Regions from separate parts of the Pseudomonas alkylphenolica genome, predicted to be linked through region 2. Evidence: riboswitches for the same ligand, from Rfam matches in the RefSeq annotation. Region 2 holds a riboswitch; the other holds the start of a gene.
The links. A riboswitch is a leader RNA that binds a small molecule or an ion and turns the genes downstream of it on or off. The one in region 2 is predicted to bind thiamine pyrophosphate.

Region 1 (4,413 bases), 2.2 Mb from region 2:
GCGGTGTCCGGATCCAGGCCAAGGTTGAACTGGTCTTCCCAACGGAACTCGAAGCGCGCCTTGGACAAGGCATTGTCACGGATCTGCGCGCCCGGATGGCCCTTGGCAAGGTCGGCAGCGTGAGCGGCGATCTTGTAGGTGATGATCCCGGTCTTGACGTCATCCTTGTTCGGCAGGCCCAGGTGCTCCTTGGGCGTCACGTAGCAGAGCATGGCGCAACCGAACCAGCCGATCATCGCCGCACCGATACCGGAGGTGATGTGGTCGTAACCCGGGGCAATATCAGTGGTCAGCGGGCCGAGGGTGTAGAACGGTGCTTCGTCGCAGCATTCCAGCTGCTTGTCCATGTTCTCCTTGATCAACTGCATCGGCACGTGGCCAGGGCCCTCGATCATGCACTGGACATCGTGTTTCCAGGCGATCTTGGTCAGTTCGCCAAGGGTCTCCAGTTCGCCGAATTGCGCCGCATCGTTGGCATCAGCAATCGAACCCGGACGCAGGCCGTCGCCCAGCGAGAAGCTGACGTCGTAGGCCTTCATGATTTCGCAGATTTCGTCGAAATGGGTGTAGAGGAAGTTCTCTTTGTGATGCGCCAGGCACCACTTGGCCATGATCGAACCACCACGGCTGACGATACCGGTAACGCGCTTGGCGGTCAGCGGCACATAACGCAACAGCACGCCGGCGTGAATGGTGAAGTAGTCCACGCCCTGCTCGGCCTGCTCGATCAGGGTGTCGCGAAACAGCTCCCAGGTCAGGTCTTCGGCGACGCCATTGACCTTTTCCAGGGCCTGGTAGATTGGCACGGTACCGATCGGCACGGGCGAGTTGCGGATGATCCACTCGCGGGTTTCGTGGATGTGCTTGCCGGTGGACAGGTCCATGACCGTGTCCGAACCCCAACGGATACCCCAGGTCAGCTTGGCCACTTCTTCTTCGATCGAAGAGCCCAGCGCACTGTTACCGATGTTGCCGTTGATCTTCACCAAGAAGTTGCGGCCGATGATCATCGGCTCCAGTTCAACGTGGTTGATGTTGGCCGGAATGATCGCGCGACCACGGGCGATCTCCTCACGGACGAACTCGGCGGTGATTTCCTTGGGGATGCTGGCACCGAAGCTGTGGCCCGGGTGCTGCTGGTCGAGCAGGCCGGCGGCGCGGGCTTCCTGCAGCTTCATGTTCTCGCGGATGGCGACGTATTCCATCTCGGCGGTGATGATGCCCTGGCGCGCGTAGTGCATCTGGCTGACGTTGGCGCCGGCCTTGGCCCGGCGCGGATTGCGCACATGGGCAAAACGCAGCTTGGTCAGCTCGGCATCCGCCAGACGCTGCTGGCCGAAGTCCGACGACAACCCGGGCAGGCGCTCGGTGTCACCACGGGCGTCAATCCAGGCCGAACGCACATCGCTCAGGCCTTTGCGCACGTCGATGACGACATTGGGGTCGGTGTAGGGGCCGGAAGTGTCGTAGACCAGCACCGGCGCGTTGGCTTCACCGCCGAAATCGGTCGGAGTGTCGTCCAGGCTGATTTCACGCATCGGCACGCGGATGTCCGGGCGCGAGCCTTCGACATAGATTTTGCGCGAACGGGTGAACGGCTGTACGGACTGCTGATCGACCTGGGCCGACTCACTCAGATTGGTCAGGTATTTTTCTTGTTTACTCATCACAGGCTCTCCAGACGGCTTCCTAGCAGTGGAATGTCGGGGAGAACCTGAAAGGCACGGACGCACCAGGAGCGGTGCTGTGCCAGATGTGCGGGGATGCCTGCAGCTACTTACGGCTGGCTCGACATTCCCGGACCTGACACAAGAGACTCGCCGGGAAAGCGAGAAATCTTGTTCCCTACGCAGGCGCTAACCTGATCAGGTTCAACGGGATCCGGATTATCCGATCTCAGCCTCAACGCAAGGCACCCCGACAAGAACGCGCCCAGTCTAGACTGGACGCCGCTGCAAAGCCAACAGTACAAACACGGTGACGATAAATGGTGTAATTGGCCGATTGTTGCAAAGTGCCCGCGCATCTACACTCACCGGTTCAGAAAGACTCAATCGTTCAAGGATCGCCCTATGCTGCGCAAACTTTCACTGGCCCTTGCCGTGTCTTGTGCTATCAACGGAATGGCCTGGGCAGCAGACGCGCCCTTGTCAGCGAAAACCGATCTGGTCAGCGTCTATCAGGAGGCTGTGGATAACAACGCCGACCTCGCCGCAGCCCGTGCCAACTATGGCGCGCAAAAGGAAGTGGTACCCCAGGCCCGGGCCGGCCTGCTGCCAAATCTCTCGGCCGGTGCCGAGATGCAGAGCACCCGGACCAAGCTCGATGAACCATCGACTACCTCCAACCGCAGCGGCAATTCCTGGTCGGCAACCCTGGCCCAACCGGTGTTCCGTGCCGATCGCTGGTTCCAGTTGCAGGCTGCCGAAGCGGTCAATGAACAGGCGGCGCTGGAGTTGTCGGCCACTGAACAGAACCTGATCCTGCAAACAGCCGAGAACTATTTTGCGGTGCTGCGCGCCCAGGACAACCTGGCGTCGACCAAAGCCGAAGAAGCCGCTTTCAAGCGTCAGCTGGATCAGTCCAATGAACGCTTCGATGTCGGCCTTTCGGACAAGACCGACGTCCTGCAATCCCAGGCCAGTTACGACACGGCCCGGGCCAACCGGATCGTCGCGCAACGCCAGGTCGATGACGCGTTCGAAGCACTGATCACCCTGACCAACCGCAACTACGACGCGATCCAGGGCATCCGCCACACCCTGCCGGTGCAGGTCCCGGTACCGAATGACGCCACGTCCTGGGTCGAAACCGCCGGCAAGCAGAACCTCAACCTGCAAGCGACCAACTACGCCGTCACCGCCGCCGAAGAAACCCTGCGCCAGCGCAAGGCCGGGCACGCGCCAACCCTGGATGCGGTAGCGCAGTACCAGAAAGGCGACAACGACAACCTCGGTTTCACCAACCCCAACCTCGGCGGGCCCATCAGCGGCGACGTCGAACAGACCAGCGTTGGCCTGCAGTTGAATATTCCGATCTACAGCGGCGGCCTGACCAGCTCGCAAGTGCGCGAGGCCTATCAGCGCCTGAGCCAGAGCGAACAGCAGCGTGAAAGCCTGCGTCGCCAGGTGGTGGAAAACACCCGCAACCTGCACCGTGCGGTCAATACCGACGTGGAGCAGGTGCAGGCACGCAAGCAGTCGATCATCTCCAACCAGAGCGCTCTGGAAGCCACCGAGATCGGTTACCAGGTCGGTACCCGCAACATCGTCGACGTGCTCGATGCCCAGCGCCAGCTGTACACCTCGGTGCGTGACTACAACAACACCCGCTACGACTACATCCTCGACAACCTGCGCCTGAAGCAGGCGGCGGGCACCTTGAGCCCGCAGGACCTGACCGACCTGAGCCGCTATCTGAAGCCGGACTACAACCCGGACAAAGACTTCCTGCCACCTGATCTGGCGGCATTGGCCAAGGCTAACTTCGACGCCCGGCCTTAAACAGCATCGCGGGGCAAGCCCGCTCCCACCGGATTCAACACTGCTCGGTGGGAGCGGGCTTGCCCCGCGAAAGCTTCAGAGCAACCGCCCCAAGCCATCCAGCAAGCGCTGCAACGCGCCCTGGTTGGCCTTCATCACCGCCCGCCCCGCCTCGCCCATACGCCGCGCATCCTGCGGCAACTCGATCAGTCGCCGGATCTCAGCCGCCAGCCCCTGGGCATCATCCACCTCCTGCAAAGCGCCAGCGTTGCGCAGCATCGCCGCGATCTCCAGGAAGTTGAACAGGTGCGGGCCGCTAATCACCGGCAATGACAGAGCTGCTGGCTCCAGCAGGTTATGCCCGCCATTGGGCACCAGGCTGCCGCCGACAAAAGCGATATCCGCCAGGGCATAAAGAAACAGCAGTTCGCCCATGGTGTCGCCGAGCAGCACTGCCGTATCCGCGGCCACCGCGGCAGCACTGGAACGGCGGACAGTCGGGAACTGTGCCGCGCACAACTCAAATACGCTGTTGAAGCGCTCCGGATGCCGTGGCACCAGGATCAGCAAGGCATCGGCATGGTGCTCCAGCAACTGGCGGTGCGCGGCGAGAATCACTTCGTCCTCGCCCTCATGGGTGCTGGCGGCAATCCACACCGGGCGCTGAGCGGCCTGCCACTGCTCACGCAAAGCCCGAGCGCGCGGCAACAGCTGCTCATCGATACGCAGGTCGAACTTGATCGAACCGGTGACCTGCACACATTCAGCCCGCGCGCCCAACTGGCGAAAGCGCTCAGCTTCGGCCTCGGTCTGCACCGCGATCAGGCTCATTTCGGCCAGCATCGGCCGGGTCAGGCCGGCAAAGCGTGCATAGCCACGCGCCGACCGCTCGGACAAGCGCGCATTGGCCAGCGCTACGGCAATACCGCGC
Region 2 (4,413 bases):
CAAAGAGTCCTGCAGTGAGCCAGTGCATCGTCACGCCCTCCCCGTTTGCGTTCCCCGAAAAGTGGGGGATATGCCCCGATTGCCGAGGCTTTTATCCACTGACGCAAGCACTGTGCCGCCTTGCCGGGCCCGTGGCGCAAAGGCTCGGCGCAGACGCGCACGGCAATTGCATAAGCCCTTGCAGGCGCACTACGGAGGGCCTTGTCATGAACAAAAAAAAGTACTCGCAACAAGGGTTCACCCTGCTCGAACTGCTGGTGGTGTTGGTGGTACTGGGTCTGCTTGCCGGCATCGTTGCCCCCAAGTACTTCAGTCAGTTGGGACGCTCGGAGGCCAAGGTGGCCAGGGCGCAGATTGAAGGCTTGAGCAAGGCGCTGGACCTGTATCGCCTGGAAGTGGGGCATTACCCCAATTCCGAGCAAGGCCTGCAGGCGCTGGTCACCGCGCCCAGCGATGAGAGCCGCTGGTCTGGCCCTTACCTGCAGAAAAAAGTCCCTCAGGACCCTTGGGGGCGTAACTACATCTACCGCCAACCCGGTGAAAACGGCGAGTACGACCTGCTCTCCATGGGCAAGGACGGCCAGCCTGGCGGCGACGGCGAGAACGCCGAGATCACCAGCTGGCAATAAGCGGAGGATCGACACATGCGCTACGAGCTCAAGGCATTGGGGAAATCCGGTGTGGTCCTGCTCACGCTGGACGCCCAGGACGCCGGCCAGGCCCGCCTGCAGGCCGAGCAACAAGGCTTGCGGGTGGTCAGCGTGCGTAACTGCGAGCGCTTTGCGAAGTTGCGATGGCGGCGCGCAGAAACCTTCGACCTGGTGCTGTTCAGCCAGGAGCTGACCACCCTGCTCAATGCCGGCCTGCCGCTGATCGATGCGCTGGAAAGCCTGGCGGAAAAAGAGTCGGCGCCACAGGCGCGCAAGACCCTCGGCGAGTTGGTGCGCCTGCTCTATGAAGGCAAATCCTTCTCCCAGGCTTTGGGGCAATTACCCAGCGTGTTCCCGGCGCTGTATATCGCCCTGGTACAGTCGAGCGAGAAGACCGGCGCGCTGGGGGATGCCCTGGGGCGCTACGTCGCTTATCGCAAGCGCATGGACGAAGTGCGGCAGAAGATCGTCAGCGCCTCGATCTATCCATTGCTGCTGTTGCTGGTCGGCGGTGGCGTGGTGCTGTTTCTGCTCGGCTATGTGGTGCCGCGCTTCAGCCTGGTGTTCGAAGGCCTGGGCACCGAACTGCCGTGGCTGTCGCGCTGGCTGATGCAGGCCGGGATGTTCCTGCATGCTCACCAGGCTCCGCTGGGCCTGGGCTTTCTCGGCTCGATGGCGGGTTTGTTTGTACTGCGCCGTGATCCCCGGGTACGGCGCTGGCTGAACCGCCAGATGGAGCGCCTGCCTGCCCTGCACCGGCGCCTGGTGATGTATGAACTGGCGCGTTTCTACCGCTCGCTGGGGATCCTGCTGCAAGGCGGCATCCCGATTCTCACCGCCATGGAAATGGCCCGCGGCCTGCTCGGCGTCGCTGCCAAGCAACGCCTGGAACATGCCTGTGAGCGGGTGCGCGAAGGCCTGTCATTGTCGGCGGCGCTGGAGGCCGGGCAACTGGTGACGCCGGTGTCCCTGCGCTTGCTGCGGGCTGGCGAGCAATCGGGCAATCTCGGGCAGATGATGGAGCGCAGCGCCGACTTCTACGACGAAGAAATCAGCCGCTGGATCGAGTGGTTCGTGCGTCTGTTCGAACCCTTGCTGATGACATTCATCGGCCTGTTGATCGGCTTGATCGTGATCCTGATGTACATGCCGATCTTCGAGTTGGCTTCCAGCATTCACTAGCAGCCAACGTGACAATCCTGCCCGCTTGCTGTATAGATTCGGCCACCAAGGGGAGCCCGGCAACGGGCTGAGAAACCGCTGACAGCTGCAGCGCGGTGACCCTTCGAACCTGATCCGGATCATGCCGGCGAAGGGATGGGGATTGCCAACCTGCCTTTTTGCCGGTCTCACTGCGAGGCCGCCCATGTCAGCTTTACCCGGTCTCGCTGTCGCCATCTTTGAGGACAGCCCAATGACCGAACGCTTCACCGATACCCTTCGCCGCCAGAGTGAGCCGAGCTGGACGCAATCGATCGAGCACCGTTTCGTTAACGAACTGCTCGACGGCACCCTCGACGATGCGGTGCTGGTCAATTACCTGATCCAGGACCACCGCTTCATTGACGCCTTCCTGACCTTGCTCGGCGCGGCCATTGCCAGTGCCGACACCTTCGAGGCGCGTATCCGCCTGGGGCGCTTCACCGGGGTGATTTCGGGTGAGGAGAACACCTACTTCCTGCGCGCCTTCGAGGCGCTCGGGGTCACTGAGGCGCAACGCCTTGAGGCACCCGATTCAGTGCCGACCGCGGGCTTCAAGGCGATCATGCGTGAGGCGGCGGCCACCCGTTCCTATGCTGCGGCCCTGGCGGTGCTGAACGTTGCCGAAGGCTTGTATCTGGATTGGGCCCTGCGCGCGCCAAAGCAACTGCCTCCGCGTTTCGAGCATGCTGAGTGGATCACCCTGCACGACAATCCGGACTTCCAGAGCTTCGTGGCGTTTCTACGTGCGGAACTGGACCGGGTGGGGCCGGCGCAAGCGCAGATCAGTACCGATTTCTTCCTGCGTGCAGTTGCGCTGGAACACGCCTTTTTCGACGCTGCTTACGATATCAAGGGATAAGCCATGGACATCTTTGACCGCCTGAAACAGGCCGCCGCTGCCGACTGGAACAGTTACGTCGACCACGACTTCGTCCGTCAGATGGGCGCGGGCACCCTCGCCCAGCCGGCGTTTCGCAAGTACCTGGTGCAGGATTACCTGTTCCTGATCCAGTTCGCCCGTTCCTGGGCGCTGGCCGCCTACAAGAGCCGCACGCTGGACGATATCCGCGCGGCGCAGGCAGGGTTGGCGGCGATTCTCGATGAGACCGAGTTGCATGTGCGCTTGTGCCAGCGTTGGGGCTTGGCGCCTGAGGACCTGGCCGCGACGCCGGAGCATCAGGCGACGGTTGCCTATACGCGCTTTGTGCTGGACTGCGGGGCGGCTGGGGATCTGCTGGATCTACATGTGGCGTTGGCGCCCTGTGTGATCGGTTATGCCGAGATTGGGCGTAACCTGACGCCGCAAGGGGTCGATGCGCTGGGGGATCATCCGTATCGGGACTGGATTGCCGAGTATGCTGGCGCTGGGTATCAGGGTGTTGCTACGGCAGCGCGGGCGCATCTGGATGATCTGGCCGCGCGGACGATGACTGAGCGGCGGTTTGCTGAGCTGGTCAAGGTGTTTGCCCAGGCTTCGCGGCTGGAAGCAGATTTTTGGCAGATGGGGTTGGATGCTGTTTGACTGTAGGAGCTGGCATTGCCAGCGATGCAGTCGACGCTTTCTAGCTGATACTACTCCGCCGCATTAGTGCAGGCTTTGATCGCTGTGGACTTATCCGCTGTAAGAAAGGGGCACTAAGCCCCCTTTCTTACAACGATTCCCTTTTAGCAAACGCCTGTACACATCGGTTGCATCCATGATGTTTTAACGAATGGCAATGTCTGCGTAACGCCAACTCACATCGTAAATCGCAAAAGAGTAATCGAGGTGTGAAGCGGTAATCTCTGCCCAGCGAATATTTCTTCCGGCAGGAGCGGTATATTCGAAGGTTTGCTCATGAACAAGAGGTAATTGTTGCTGAGCAACCAAACCCAAATCGTCATAAAACGCTATTGTCGGGGCCCCAACCTGAACGCCGTAAGCATGAAACCTCAAGTAGTCGACAGTGCCATCGAAGGACCATTTAACTCTAGCTGACTGTTCAATCAATAGGATTCTCCTAATACCACTGGGCCGTATGCTGGTTAGAGCAGCCGGATCCCCAGCCGAGCCTGAACGAAGTAGTTCAAGTGTAATCCGAGAAGCAACAGTTACAGGACGACCAATATAGAGATATTGATCTGGTACAGTGCTCCAATTTTCATACCCGTTTAGTCGTACTGCTATCGGTGTTATCGCCGAGCTATACTCGGCCTCACCCATCACCTCATACTGCCAGTTTTTACACCTTGACGGTCCAGTGCCATAAGTTGCTGTACTGGGACTGGGACCCTTAATTCCTCTCCAGGCCGACTCACTGGCACAGCACTGGTGAAGAGATCGCCAGTTACCCCGCGCACCTGCTCTCCAGTGCGTAATCCCACTGAAGCGGGTACAACGATATGCGCAGGGACATCTCGATTTCTGATTACCCCATTCGTCGCTTCTGGCACGGTCGGCGCCAGGAAGATTCTGTTGAACAGTTGGAGTGCCAAAGTCGGAAACGGGTATGCCTTAATTTCATCTGTAACGCCATCGAACGTCACCTTGACCAACACATTCAGTGCGCTTTCATGCTTG

Region 1: another riboswitch for thiamine pyrophosphate. It lies ahead of thiC (phosphomethylpyrimidine synthase ThiC); the one in region 2 lies ahead of PSAKL28_RS13915 (TenA family protein).

What each region holds. Positions count from the first base shown of each region.
Region 1 covers NZ_CP009048.1:5,263,029-5,267,441, forward strand. Annotated here, with positions in the region: gene thiC (phosphomethylpyrimidine synthase ThiC) at 1-1,667, opposite strand, end outside; TPP riboswitch at 1,826-1,930, opposite strand; gene PSAKL28_RS24165 (TolC family outer membrane protein) at 2,073-3,503, shown strand; gene waaA (lipid IV(A) 3-deoxy-D-manno-octulosonic acid transferase) at 3,579-4,413, opposite strand, start outside.
Region 2 covers NZ_CP009048.1:3,067,671-3,072,083, forward strand. Annotated here, with positions in the region: gene PSAKL28_RS13900 (lytic transglycosylase domain-containing protein) at 1-28, opposite strand, end outside; gene gspG (type II secretion system major pseudopilin GspG) at 207-629, shown strand; gene PSAKL28_RS13910 (type II secretion system F family protein) at 645-1,832, shown strand; TPP riboswitch at 1,871-1,985, shown strand; gene PSAKL28_RS13915 (TenA family protein) at 2,065-2,712, shown strand; gene PSAKL28_RS13920 (TenA family protein) at 2,716-3,375, shown strand; gene PSAKL28_RS13925 (hypothetical protein) at 3,559-3,843, opposite strand; gene PSAKL28_RS13930 (hypothetical protein) at 4,056-4,413, opposite strand, start outside.